DNA from 2 places in the Pseudoduganella albidiflava genome. Region 2 is predicted to be linked to the other one. Evidence: predicted binding sites of a transcription regulator. Region 2 holds the regulator's gene; the other holds the start of a gene.
The links. Region 2 encodes FNR, which switches genes on or off when oxygen is low (the NO sensors DNR and NnrR bind a similar motif). Its sites were predicted from a motif close to TTGATNNNNATCAA; they were not measured.
Positions count from the first base shown of each region.

Region 1 (7,194 bases), 800 kb from region 2:
GGCGTTGCCCTGCGCATCGAAGCGGGAAGCCACCGCCACGTCTTCCACGCCCAGCGTGGCGAGCGCATCGCGCACGTCGTCGACTTCCACGGCCAGGTCGCTGCCCAGTTCCAGCGGCCGTTCGCCGCTGGCCACCACGGCGCCGTCGCCGCCCAACAGCTGCACGCGCAGCACCATGTCGCCCTGCACGTCGGCCGGGCCGACGATGGCGCGGAACGGGCCGCCATGCCCGTCGAGCGCTCCGCCCAGCGTGGCCATCAGCGCCAGCATCGCCTGTTCCGCCAGGCCCTGCTGGCGCGCGCCGAAGAACAGGTCCTGGTACAGGAAGTTCAGCTGCAACGGGCGGCCGGCCGGCGCGAGCAGGCGCTGCACCAGCGGCGCGGCTTGCCCGGTCCAGCGGCGGTAGCGTTCCATCCGGGCCTCGAACCATGCATCGGCCTGCGCCTCGCCGGCCGGCACGGCGTAGAACGGATCGTCGGCGTGCTTTTGCGAGAAGCCGACCAGGAAGCGCAGTTCCACCGCCGCATCGTCCGGTCCGAACGCGGTGCCGCTCCAGCCGGTGATGCTGCGTTCCAGCGCCGGCGCCTCGGCCACCTTCTTGTTGCCCAGCACGGCGGACGCTTCGCGCGCCATCGCGTGCAGCTGGCTGTAGGTGATGGCGCTGGCCTCGGCCGCGTCGTACGCATGGCGGACCAGCACCAGCTTGGCCTTCGGGCTTTCCAGGCCGGCCTGCTTCATGCTGTCGAGCAGCGCCTCGTAGGCCTCGTCGTCCTGGAATCCTTCCGCTTCGACCAGGCCGCCCGTGCTGCCGACGAAGACGGGAATGGCGAAGACATCGATTTCCAGTGCCGGTGCATTCTCCCGGCGGATCTGCAGGGACGCCGCCGCTTCCTCGACGGCGCCGCGCAGCAGCCGCCAGGCGCCGATATCCTCGTGGCTGGCCAGGTCGATGGCGCCGTACAGCAGGTCGTCGTGGTTGCCGTTCAGGTAGCGCCGCAGCAGGCGCTGGAACTCCGCTTCCTTCTGGCGCAGCGCGTCGGCCTGCGTCTCGCTGTCTTCCTGTTCGGCCAGCTCGAGCGCCAGCGCGCACAGGGCGGCGACCTGGACTTCCTCTTTTTCTTCGGCGGGGATGGCGGACTTGCGGGGAACGGGCTTTTTATTCTTGGGCATGGGTTTCCAGATGCCCGGAGCGGGCATCGTCAGTGATCGATGTGGAAGGTGTCGTGCAATTCCTCGAGCAGGTCTTCCGCCTCCCCGGCATCCAGGCCCAGGTGGCGGCAGGCCGGTTCGCCGCCTTTTTCCCACTCCAGGGAATCGCGGTTGCCATGGTAGCGCGCAATGCCCCGTTCGGCCAGCACCGAGGCGGCCACCAGCGAGCGGATCGCGTCGTCGGTGGCGTCGTCGTCCAGCACCGCGTAGTCGTGGTGGTGCAGGATGGCCCAGGAAACGTCCGGCGACAGGCCCCAGTTGCGTGCCAGCAGGCAGCCGATGGCGGCGTGGTTGGTGCTGTGCAGCGCGTCTTCCACGTCGGTGAAGCGGCGCAGCGTGTCGCGCCCGGCGATCGCCAGCGTGTCGGCATAGCCGGCGAAACGGTCCATCAGCAGCGGCACGCCGATGTCGCAGAACAGGCCGAACGTGTGGGCGATGTCCGCCGGGGCGATGCGCAGGCGGCGGGCGATGAACACCAGCGACTCGGCGCGCCGCGCGCTGGTGTCCCAGAACTGGTTCAGGGCGCCGCTGCCGCCATCGATCGCCTGCCGTGCCAGCAGGCCCGTCAGCAAGGCCGCGCACTGGTTGATGCCCAGGAAATTGATCGCCTGCTCGACCGACTTGGCCTTGCGGGCGGCGCCGAAGAACGGCGAATTGGCCAGCTTCAGCAGTGCGCCGGACATGCCCACGTCGTTGCCGATGATGCGGGCGATGCGGCGCGGCGAAGGATCGTCATCGGCCAGCTCGGCCTGCAGGTCCACCAGCAGACTCGGGCGGGGGGGAATGCGGATCGAACGCAGCAGGGCGTCTTCGACGGCGGCTTCCCTGGCAGGAGTAGTGGTGGCGGTCATGGTTGTAATGGAACTGCGGCGAAAGTCAACGAACGTGCCATTATCGCTTGTTTCGGTACGGCAATATCATTTTGCACCGATTTTTTATCGTGTTCTTCTGTGAATGTTGCCCATCCGCGCCGGATTGATAGCGAAACGAACAGATTGCACTTGCCGATCCGGCAAGAGTACCGAGCCCGGCGCGGGCTTGCGCGGCGCGGCGCTACAATCTCCGCATGACGACTTTTCTTGCTGGAATTGACTTCAATGCACCATCGCACGAGGTGGCGCGGCTGCTGATCGGGGTGACCGTGCTGGTCGATGGCGTGGGCGGCCGGATCGTCGAAACCGAGGCCTACGACCGCGAAGATCCCGCTTCCCACACCTATAACGGGCCGACCGAACGCAACGCCGCGATGTTCGGTCCGCCGGCGCATGCCTATGTGTACCGCTCGTACGGCATCCACTGGTGCCTCAACTTCGTGTGCCGGGAAGAGGGCCATGGCGCCGGTGTGCTGATCCGCGCGATCGAACCCTTGCACGGGATCGAGACGATGGCCGCGCGCCGCGGCTTGCAGGATCCGCGGCTGCTGGCTTCCGGTCCCGGCCGGGTCTGCCAGGCGCTGGGCATCACGCGCGAGCACAACGGCAAGCCGCTGGCGCTGCCGCCGTTCCACCTGCTGCCACGCGATGCCGAGGCGATGGCGTTGCCGGTCGCCGCCGGTCCCCGCATCGGCATCTCGAAGGCGATGGACACACCGTGGCGCTTCGGCGTGGCCCGCTCGCCATACCTGAGCAAGCCGTTCCGCCCGTAACGCCCCAGCCGCTCGCCGCGCCGCCGTGCCCCTGTCAGCCGCGCTGCCGGTGGCGGTCGCTGCCGTGCACCGGCGCCTGCAGCCGCAGCCCGCGCATCGCGCTGTCCGTCGCCCGGCGTTCGTCATCACGGGCGCTCGCGGGGAGCGCGCGGGCCGGCTGATCGCGTACCGCATCCAGTTCGAATACGTTCACCGCGCGCGACAGGCTGACCGCCTGTTCCTGCAGGCTTTCGGCGGCGGCGGCGGCCTGTTCGACCAGGGCCGCGTTCTGCTGCGTGACGTCGTCGATCTGGCCGACCGCCTGGTTGACTTCGGCGATGCCCTGCGCCTGTTCCGCGCTGGCCGCGCTGATGCGGCCGATGATGTGGTTCACCTGCTGCACCGATGACACGATATCGCCCATGCTGCGGCCGGCCAGGCTGACGGACGCGGCGCCGTCGTCGATCGTGGAGACCGACCTGGCGATCAGTTCCTTGATTTCCTTGGCCGCCGCCGCCGAGCGGGCCGCCAGCGTGCGCACCTCGCTGGCCACCACGGCGAAGCCGCGCCCCTGCTCGCCTGCCCGGGCCGCCTCCACGGCGGCATTCAGCGCCAGGATATTGGTCTGGAACGAGATGCTGTCGATCACGCCGGTGATTTCCACGATCTTGCGCGAGCTGGAGCGGATCGATTCCATCGTCGTCACGGCCTGCGACACGGCATCGCCGCCTTTTTCCGCCATCGAGGTGGCGGTGGCCGCCAGCCGGCACGCTTCGCGGGCATTCTCGGCGTTCTGGCGTACGGCCGTCGTCAGGCTGGCCATCGCGCTGGCCGTTTCCTCCAGCGAGCCGGCCTGCTGCTCGGTTCGGCTGGACAGGTCCAGGTTGCCCACCGCGATTTCATGGGAAGCGGTATCGATCGACTGCACCGCGCCGCGGATCGTGCGCAAGGTCTGGTTCAGGTTGGCGATGCTCTGGTCCAGCACGCGCGCCGTTTCCGCGATCTCGTCGCGGCCGGCATTCGGCTTGGCGGTGGTGAGCCGGCCCGCGGCCAGGCTGCGCACCACGTCGGCGATCGAGCGGATATCGCGCAGCAGCGCGGTGCGCACCAGCATCGATACCAGCAATGACAGCGCTACCGACAGCACGCACAAGGCCGCCATCGCGATGCCCAGCTGGCGGAACTCCGCCTTGGCCGCCGCGTGCGCCGTTTCCGACAGCGATTTTTCCAGCGCCGCCAGCCGCTGCAGGTCTTCTTCGAGCAGCACGAACTGGCGCTCCGCCTTCTGCATCGCATTGGTGGCGATCGACTGGTCCATCTGGGCCATCTCGATGGTTTCCAGCACACCCTTGCGATAGGCGATCAGCGCCTGGCTGGAGGCGTCGACCAGCTTGCGCTCCTCGGCGTCGGACACGCGCGCCAGCTGTACCAGCTGCTGTTCGATGCTGCGGTGGCGGGAGTGGATGCGGTCCGTCAGCTCGTCCAGCCGCGTTTTCGCGAAGCTGCCGTTGACCCATGCCAGCAACTGGTAGATGTTGGCATGGGCGAACTTGGCTTCGCCGGCGATGTCCGCCGTGGCCTTCAGGCGCGCGGCGCGCACCTGCACCAGGTTTTCCAGCGATGCGTTCTGGCGCACCATGCCGATCCAGGCGCAGGCCGTGATGGCCACCAGCAAGATCAGCACGACGCTGGGCGCCAGCAACAGTTTGGGACCGATTCGTAATTTGTTCAACATGACTGCTCCCGCCAGGGATGATGGATGAATGAAGCTTGGATGAGTGAAGCTTGGATCAATGAGGTAAAGAAAGGATGCGTGGCGCGCGACCGGTGGGCGGCGTCTTTATTTCTTGTAGATGCCGGCTTCCAGCACCACGTCGCCGACGCGCAGGATGTACGTCGTCTTCGGTTCGATCTTGCCGCTGACCGGGTTCTTGTACATGTAGTCGACCCAGCCCTTGCCGTCCTTGGCGGCCAGCTGGATGATCTCGCGGCGATACACCTTGCCGCTGGCGTCCGGCACGTCGGTCAGGTTCTTGCCGACGATCGACGGGTTGATCGGATGGGCGATCACAATGCCCGTGTTGATGTCGCGCATGTCCACATACAGCTCGCCCTGCACGAATTCCGGGTCCTTGGCGGCCAGCTTCTTCATCAGCGCTTCCTTGCCGTTGGCCTTCATGAATGCGGCGCCGCGTTCGGCCATGGCGATCGCATCCTTCTCGGTCGGCTGGGCGGCGAAGACGAAGGCGCTGACACTGGCAAATGCGAGGTAGGCCATGCTGCGGATCAGTACTTGTTTCATGGGGAGCTCCCGTGGTTGGTCAAGGTCAAACCATTGTGCGCCGATGCTGCCGGCGAGAAATTGCGCTAGCGCAAGGTGTCAGAAAACGCGACGAAAATTTTCCGTGCGGATATTGATTTACTGCAACATGATCAGTTGGGGCATGTCTACGATGTGGATTCCCTTAACCCGGAGCAACCAACGGAGCATCCACAATGACGACCGATTTCGCCCCGCAAAAATTCAAGCCGTACACCCGCCAGAGCATCCGCCAGGCCCGCCAGTGGCAATGGCTGCCGCCGGACCAGCAGGAAGCCGTGCAGGTGGTCTCGCACGTGCTGCCGTTCCGCACCAACGAATATGTGATGGAGAACCTGATCGACTGGGCCAACGTCCCGGACGATCCCATCTACCGCCTGGTGTTCCCGCACCGCGACATGCTGCCGGTGGACGAGTACCGCCAGCTGCGCGACCTGGTGATGGTGAAGCAGGACGATGCCGCGATCGCCGCGCTGGTCCACAAGATCCGCATGCGCATGAACCCGCACCCGGCCGGCCAGATGACGCACAACGTGCCGCGCGTGAACGACCACGTGCTGAAGGGCCTGCAGCACAAGTACAAGGAAACCGTGCTGTTCTTCCCCAGCGCGGGCCAGACCTGCCATGCCTACTGCACGTTCTGCTTCCGCTGGCCGCAGTTCGTGGGCATGGACGACATGAAGTTCGATGCCCGGGAAACCACGGAGCTGGTGTCGTACCTGAAGGCGCACGAGGAAGTGACGGATGTGCTGATCACCGGCGGCGACCCGATGGTCATGAATACCCGCTCGCTGGCCGAATTCATCGAGCCGCTGCTGGCGCCGGACATGGCGCATATCCAGAACATCCGCATCGGCACGAAATCCGTGGCGTACTGGCCACAGCGCTTCGTCACCGACAGGGATGCGGACGACCTGCTGCGCCTGTTCGAGAAGGTGGTCGCAAGCGGCAAGAACCTGGCGATCATGGGGCACTACAACCACGCCGTGGAACTGCGCCAGGACATCGCCCAGAAAGCCGTCAAGCGCATCGTCGGCACCGGCGCCACGCTGCGCATGCAGGGCCCGCTGATCCGCCACATCAACGAAGATCCGCACAGCTGGGCCGAACTGTGGCGCACCGGCGTGCGCCTGGGCGCGATCCCGTACTACATGTTCGTGGAGCGCGACACCGGGCCGAGCGAATACTTCCAGTTGCCGCTGGCGCGCGCGCACGAGATCTTCCAGCAGGCTTACCAGATGGTGTCCGGCCTGGCGCGCACGGTGCGCGGCCCGTCGATGAGCGCCTTCCCCGGCAAGGTGGCGATCGATGGCGTGGTGACCATCAACGGCGAAAAGCTGTTCGCGCTGCAGTTCCTGCAGGCGCGCAATCCGGACTGGGTGAAGAAGCCCTTCTTCGCCAAGTACGACGAGAACGCCACCTGGCTCGATCACCTGAAGCCCGCCTTCGGCAAGGAGAAATTCTTCTTCGAGACCGACGACGCGCCGCAGGCGCTGCACGTGCCGCCGCAGCGCAAGGTGATCCCGATCACCAGCGCGCGCTCGTGCACCTCGCAGGGCAACGCCGCCTGACCATGGCCGCACCCGCGTCCGTATCCTCGCCTGTCCTCCATCCTGCGCCCACCTGCACGGCGCCGATGGCCCGCATACCTGGCGGGCGGCTGTCCGGGCCGGCCATGCTGTGTCTCGCGCTCCTGCCTTTCGCGCTGGGGCATTACCTGTCCTGCCTGTTGCGCACGGTGAACGCGGTGCTGGCGCCGCAACTGGTGGACACGGCGGCGCTGACGCCGGGCGACCTGGGGCTGCTCACCAGCGCCTATTTCCTGGCGTTCGCGCTGGCCCAGTTGCCGGTCGGGGTCGCGCTGGACCGCTTCGGGCCGCGCCGGGTGCAGGTGCCGATGCTGCTGCTGGCCGCCGCGGGCACGTTCGCCTTCGCGTCCGGCACGGGCTTCGCGCAGCTGCTGGCCGCGCGCACGGTGATGGGGCTCGGCCTGGCCGGCTGCTTCATGGCCGCGGTGAAGGCGATCGCCATGTGGGTCGCG
Region 1 covers NZ_CP036401.1:377,438-384,631, forward strand. Annotated here, with positions in the region: gene EYF70_RS01615 (hypothetical protein) at 1-1,170, opposite strand, end outside; gene EYF70_RS01620 (HDOD domain-containing protein) at 1,200-2,060, opposite strand; gene EYF70_RS01625 (DNA-3-methyladenine glycosylase) at 2,276-2,854, shown strand; gene EYF70_RS01630 (methyl-accepting chemotaxis protein) at 2,889-4,568, opposite strand; gene EYF70_RS01635 (cache domain-containing protein) at 4,674-5,135, opposite strand; gene EYF70_RS01640 (KamA family radical SAM protein) at 5,330-6,724, shown strand; gene EYF70_RS01645 (MFS transporter) at 6,790-7,194, shown strand, end outside.
Region 1: a site for FNR is predicted at 5,151-5,164, ahead of EYF70_RS01640 (KamA family radical SAM protein). Genes of this name have one in related genera too.

Region 2 (7,194 bases):
GGCCTGGTCCACCCGCAAGCAACAGGATTTCGCGCAGGCCGCGCAGTTACCGTTCATGGAAGAAGTGCGGCACGAGGAGAAGCGCGATGTCTGATTTCACCAGCGAATTCTGGAACCTGTACATCGCCGTGCTGACGGTGCTGGGTATCCTGGGCTGCGGCGTGCTGCTGTACACGCAGTCCGTGCACAAGGTGTCCGCCGCGGATGCGGCCGCGGGCAAGGGGGTCGGAACGACAGGTCACGTCTGGGACGACGACCTGACGGAACTGAACACGCCGATGCCGCGCTGGTGGATGTGGCTGTTCTACCTGACGATCGTGTTCGGCGCCGCCTACCTGTTCCTGTACCCCGGCCTGGGCACCTACGCCGGCAAGCTGGGATGGCGCTCGGCCGGCCAGTACCAGCAGGAACTGGCGAAAGCCGACGAGGCCTATGGCCCGCTGTTCGACAAGTACCGCCGGCAAGACCTGAAGGCGGTGGCGGCCGATCCGCAGGCGCGCGCGATGGGCGAGCGGCTGTTCCTCACCTACTGCGCGCAGTGCCACGGCTCGGATGCGCGCGGCAACAAGGGCTTTCCGAACCTGGCGGACAGGGACTGGCTGCACGGTGGCGCGCCCGAGGCGATCAAGCAGACCATCATGCAGGGCCGCCATGGCGTGATGCCGCCGATGGGCGTGGCCATCGGTTCCGACAAGGATGTCGAGAACGTCGCGCATTATGTGCTGAGCCTTTCCGGCAGCAACGCGGCCGATCCGATCAAGAGCGTGTTCGGCAAGGGCAAGTTCACCGCCTGCCTGGCCTGCCATGGCGCCGGTGGTACCGGCAACCAGGCGCTCGGCGCGCCGAACCTGGCCGACAAGACCTGGCTGTACGGCGGCAGCGCCGACACGATCATGGAAACCATCCGCAAGGGCCGCGACAACACGATGCCCGCCTTCGGCGACTTCCTCGGCGAAGGCAAGGTGCACGTGCTGTCGGCGTACGTATGGGGCCTGTCCAACGACACGAGATGAAACAAGCCAGATGAAACGAAGTGAGACTGCCATGAACGCCCCCGTGCCGGAACAGGTGATCCGGATGTATGAAAAGCGCCAGCCGATCCATCCGCGCGAAACGGATGGCCGCTATGCGCGCCTGCGCTGGCTGTGCCTGTGGCTCACGCAACTGGCCTACTACGGCACGCCATGGCTCGTGTGGAACGGCCGCCAGGCCGTGCTGTTCGACCTGGGCACGCGCAAGTTCTACCTGTTCGGCCTGGTGCTGTGGCCGCAGGATTTCATCTACCTCGCGGCGCTGCTGATCATCTGCGCCTGGGGGCTGTTCCTGGTGACGGCGGTGGCGGGCCGCGTGTGGTGCGGCTTCGCCTGCCCGCAGACGGTCTATACCTCGATCTTCCTGTGGATCGAGCGCAGGATCGAAGGGTCGCGCGCCGCCCGCATCGCGCTGGACCGGCAAGGCCCGTCCGCCCGCAAGTTCGGCAAGCGCGTCGCCAAGCACCTCGCCTGGGGCGCCGTGGCGCTGTGGACCGGCTTCACCTTCGTCGGCTACTTCACCCCGGTGCGCGAACTGGGCACCGGAATCGCCACGCTGGCGCTGGGGCCGTGGGAATGGTTCTGGGTGCTGTTCTACGGCTTCGCCACGTACGGCAACGCGGGCTGGCTGCGCGAGCAGGTGTGCAAGTACATGTGCCCGTACGCCCGCTTCCAGAGCGCGATGTTCGACCGCGACACGCTGATCATCACCTACGACACGGGGCGCGGTGAACCGCGCGGCAAGAAGGCCACGGGCGGCGCCTGCATCGATTGCACGATGTGCGTGCAGGTCTGCCCGGCCGGTATCGACATCCGCAACGGCCTGCAGTACGAATGCATCGGCTGCGCCGCCTGCGTGGACGCGTGTAACAGCGTAATGGACAAGGTCGGCCAGCCGCGCGGCCTGATTCGCTACAGCACCGACCGGGCCATGACGGCGAACCTGGCGCCGGCAGAGATCCGCCAGCGGGCACTGCGCCCGCGCGTGCTGGCGTACGGCGCGGCGCTGCTGGCCATCACGCTGGCGGTCGGCTTCGCGCTGGCCACCCGCACGCCGCTGAAGATGGACGTGATCCGCGACCGCGGTTCGATGGGCCGCGAAGTGGACGGCGGCGCGATCGAGAACGTGTACCGGCTGCAGATCATGAACACCTCGGAGCAGCCGCACCGCTACCGGATCGCGGCCGCCGGGCTGCCCGGCCTGGCGCTGGCGACGGACGACGTGGTGGCACTGGCCGCCACCGAAACGCGCGCCGTGCCGGTGCGGGTGCGCGTGCCAGGGGAGGCACTGCGGGGCGCGGGCAAGACCGGCTCGAACCCGATCACATTCACGCTGACGGCGCTGGACGATGCGCGCCTGGCCGTCGAAGAACCCGCGGTCTTCATCGTGCCGCGCTGAGGAGATGACCATGCAAGCGATGACGATGTCCGCCACGCCCTGGTACCGCGAGCGCTGGCCTTGGCTCCTGATGGCCGGCCCGGCCGCCGTGCTGGTGGCCGGCTTCTATACCGGCTGGCTGGCCTTCGCGCAGCAGGACGCGCTGGTGGTGGGCGACTATTACAAGCGGGGCAAGGCGATCAACCAGGATTTGCGGCGCGACCGCACCGCCGCCGCGCTGCATGCCGCCGCCGCCCTGCGCTACGATGCCGCGCACGGGGTATTGCACGGCCGGCTATCGGCCAGCGCGCCGCTGCCCGGGCCCTTGCACGTGCACCTGGCGCACGCCACCCAGCCGGAGAAGGACTTGCGGCTCCTGGTGCGGCCCGATGCCGGCGGCAGCTTCGCCGTGCCGCTGCCGCTGCTCGAACGCAGCCGCTGGACCGTGCTGGTGGAAGACGAGCGGCGCACCTGGCGCCTGGAGGGGCAGTGGCAGTGGCCGGTGGAGCGTGAATTGACGCTGGCGGCTTCGGAATAAAGCAGGCGCCGCTGCTGCATCAAGCTGCATCGGTTGGCCGGCGAATACCGGTGGAAGCGCATGCATTCACCCCAAAGGCGAAGGACTGGGGTCAGACCCGTGGGGTCTGACCCCGGCATTTGCACTTGGGGTGGGCTTATCTAAGCGGCATCACGCGCAGGTCTCGGTCCCCGCCGTGATTGCCTTCAGCCGGGGCAGGTCGAGCACCTTGACCTCCCGGTTCGCCACCATCAGCAAGCCCTGCTTCTTGAACTTGTTCAGCAGCCGGCTGATGCTCTCGATCGTCAGCCCCAGGTAGTTGCCGATATCCTCGCGCGACATGCGCAGCTGGAACTCGGTGCTCGAGTAGCCGCGCGCCTCGTAGCGCGAAGCCAGGTTGACGAGGAAGGCGGCGAAGCGCTGTGTCGCCTGCATATTGCCCAGCAATAGCATCACGCTTTGCTCGCGCGTGATTTCCTGGCTCATCATGCGGTGGAAGTGGCGCAGCAGCGTGGGCATGTCCACCAGCAGCTGTTCCAGGCTGGCGAAGGGGATCTCGCAGACCTCGCTGTCTTCCAGCGCCAGCGCGCTGCAATAGTGCCTGTCGGTGCTGATGGCGTCCATGCCCAGCAGTTCGCCGCCCATCTGGAAGCCCGTCACCTGTTCTTCGCCGTTGGCGTTGATCTGGTAAGTCTTGAAATGGCCGAGCCGGATCGCGTACAGGTTCGTGAACGGCTCGCCGATACGGAACAGGTTCTCGCCCTTCTGCACCTTGCGGCGGCGGCCGATGATCTTGTCCAGCTTGTCCATGTCGCCCATGTCCAGCCCCATCGGCAGGCACAGCTGGTGCATGCTGCAGGTCGAGCAGCGTGCCTTGAGGATCTCGATCGTGGCGCCGGGCAGGGTCAGGGATGGCAGCTCATGCATCATTGTCGGGTCCGATGTCATCGTCCATTGTCGGTTGACCTCCAGTGTACTTGATCCCGCCTCGATCCCGCCTCGATCCCGCTGTCCGGGCAACCGCGCAACTTGCAGCTTGCGTGCCCTTCCGCACAGTGCGCCAGCGGGGAAGCGGCGCATAGTGTCCCGACAACATCGGGGCGGGGGAGACAATGCGTCCGCTTGGTATCAAAGCGAAAGTCGCGCTGGCGACGACCGTCACGTGCATCGTGATGATCGCGCTGGTCACCGTGCTGCAGGCCCGGCGCATGCAGGAGGATTTCACGCGCGTGCTGTTTGCCCAGCAGGATGCGCTGATCGCGCGCACCGCGCTCGAGGTGGATGAAAAGATGACGCTGCTGCGTGACATCGTTGCCGAATCGGCACGCTGGCAGCCCGGCGACATCTGCGCCGATCCGCCCGCGCTGCGTGCCCACTACGACTACCGCGCCGTCCTTCGCCTGTTCGATGACATCATCGTCGTCAGCCCGGCCGGCACCATCGTGGCCGATATCCCCGCGCTGCCGGGCCGCCCCGGCGTCAGCGTCACGGACCGCGCGTACTTCCAGCGGGTCATGCAGGAAAAGGCGCCCCTGATCGCGGAACCGGTGATCGGCAGGGCGAACCGGCAACCTGTCGTGCAGATGGTCGCCCCCGTGCTCAGCGAGGAAGGCGAGGTGGCCTGCGTGCTGATCGGCGTGCTGCGCCTGTACAAGAACAACCTGCTGGGCCACCTGCGCACGGCCAAGGTGGGCCGCACCGGTTACTACTACATCGTCACCGGCTACGAACCATCGGTCTACGTGGTGCACCCGGACCCTGCCCGCCTGCTGAAGCCACGCGGCCAGGAAGGCTATGCCGCCACCGTGCTGGCGATCCGCGGAGGGTTCGAAGGCACCACGATCAGCACCGACGGCCGCGGCGTGCGCGCGCTGCTCAGCTACAAGCGCCTGAAGACCGTCCCATGGATCCTGATCGCCAACCTGCCTGCCGAGGAAGCGTTCGAGCCGTTCGACGACCTGCTGGTGCGGCTTGCGCTGTGGGGCACGCTGGCTTCGCTCGTCACCGCGGCCGTCATCACCTTTATCACGCTGCGGCTGATGTCGCCGCTGATGCGGCTGCGCGATGCGATCGGCACCTTGCGCGGCACGCCGGGGCACTTCGCCCCGCTGCCGGTCACGTCGCGCGACGAGATCGGCGAGCTGACCGGGGCCTTCAACGACCTGATGCGCGAACGCGAGGCGGCCGACGCCCACGCCCGCGACCTGATGGCCGAGCTGGAAACCCGCGCCGCCGAGCTGGAACGGGCACGCGACCGGGCCGAGGCGGCCAACCGCGCCAAGAGCGATTTCGTCGCCAACATGAGCCACGAGATCCGCACGCCGATGAATGCCGTGCTGGGCATGGCGCAACTGCTGCAGAACACCGACCTGGCGCCGCAGCAGCGCAAGTACCTGCACATGATCCGCACCGCCGGCGATTCGCTGCTGGGCATCCTGAACGACGTGCTGGATTTTTCCAAGATCGAGGCGCAGCGGATGGAATTGTCGCCCGTCGAATTCGACCTGGACGAATCGATGAGCACCCTGGCCACGACGATGACGATGAACGCCGGCGAAAAGGAACTGGAGCTGGCCATCGTGGTCGACCCAGAAGTGCCGCGGCTGCTGCGGGGCGATGCGCTGCGGCTGCAACAGGTACTGGTGAACCTGGCCGGCAACGCGATCAAGTTCACCGCGCACGGCGAGGTCGTGGTCGAGGTGAGCCTGGTGGAGCACGGCGGCGGAGAGGCCGACGCGGTGCTGGGCTTCGAAGTGCGCGACACGGGCATGGGCATGAACCCGGAACAGCTGTCGCACCTGTTCCAGGCGTTCACGCAGGCCGACGAAAGCATCACACGCCGCTTCGGCGGCACGGGGCTGGGGTTGGCCATCACGCGCCGGCTGATCGAACTGATGGGCGGGGAAATCCATGTCGAGAGCGAACCGGGCAAGGGCAGCCGCTTCTGGTTCACGCTGCCATTCGGCGTGCTGCCGCGGCTGGAGGCGCCGCGCAAGCCGGCCGCCGGCCATCTCGCCGTGCTGGTGGCGGACGACAATGCCACCAGCCGCAACCTGATCGGCCGCCTGATCCGCACCTGGGGGTGGGAGGCGGACCTGGTCGATTCCGGCAGTGCCGCGCTGGCGATGTTCACGTTCCGCATGCGCACCGGCCGGCCATACGACGTGGTGCTGGCCGACTGGCACATGAGCGGCCCGGACGGGAATGCCCCCGCCGCGGCGATCCGGCGCGAGGCCGACGGGCACCGGCAGCCGATCGTGGTGATGCTCAATGCCTTTGCGCGCGAACGCCTGGAACAGATTTCAAGAAGCGCGGAAGCCGATGCGGTACTGGTCAAGCCGATCACCAGTTCCACGCTGTTCGATGCGCTGCACCAGGCCCTGGCGGCAAAGGGCGGCGGCGGCGAACTGGTGCCCGCCAACGCCCAGGGCCATGCGAACCGCCTGCAAGGCGTGCACTTCCTGCTGGTGGAAGACAATCCGCTGAACCAGGCCGTGGCGCGCGGCATCCTGGAACATGCCGGCGCCACGCTGGACGTGGCCGGCGACGGCCAGCAAGCCCTGGACGTGCTGCGCATCGACGCGCAGCGCTACGACATCGTGCTGATGGACATGCAGATGCCCGTGCTGGACGGCTTTTCGGCAACTGCCGCGATCCGCTCGGAACTGGCGCTGCGCCTGCCGGTGATCGCGATGACGGCCGGCGTGCTGGCCTCCGAGCGGGAACGCTGCATGGCGGCCGGCATCACCGACTTCATTGCCAAGCCGGTCGTCGTCGACGAGATGATGATGGTGATCGAGCGGCACCTGCCGGCGCGGCGCAGGCCGGCCGAAACGCCACCGCCGGCGGCCAAGGCGGCTGGCCCGCTGGTGGAGCCAGCCGCGGCGCAAGGGGGCGAACCCGTGTTCAGCATGGACAGCCTGGGGCGCGTGATGGGCCGCGATCCGAAAGGCCGGGCGCTGATGCGCAGGATGGTGGAAAGCGCCCTGGAAGGCGGCATGGCGCCGGCCGACGAAGCGGACCGCGCGCTCGCGGCCGGCGATGTGCAGGCGGCGGCGAACACCTTCCACGCGCTGCGCGGCGCCATCGGCGTGCTGGGGGCGAAACGCCTGATCCGGGCCACGATGGATGCGGAACTGGCGATCGCGGAATTGCCCGCCAGCGAACTGGCGCCGCATTTCGCGGCCGTACGCCATGAGCTGGCGCTGGTCCTGGCAGCGGGCCGCGCGTGGCTCGACCAGGCCGAGATGGCGGAAAGCTAGGCGCTG
Region 2 covers NZ_CP036401.1:7,013,408-7,020,601, reverse strand. Annotated here, with positions in the region: gene EYF70_RS29210 (cbb3-type cytochrome oxidase subunit 3) at 1-94, shown strand, start outside; gene ccoP (cytochrome-c oxidase, cbb3-type subunit III) at 87-1,013, shown strand; gene ccoG (cytochrome c oxidase accessory protein CcoG) at 1,045-2,430, shown strand; gene EYF70_RS29195 (FixH family protein) at 2,441-2,947, shown strand; gene fnr (fumarate/nitrate reduction transcriptional regulator Fnr) at 3,098-3,856, opposite strand; gene EYF70_RS29185 (response regulator) at 4,039-7,188, shown strand.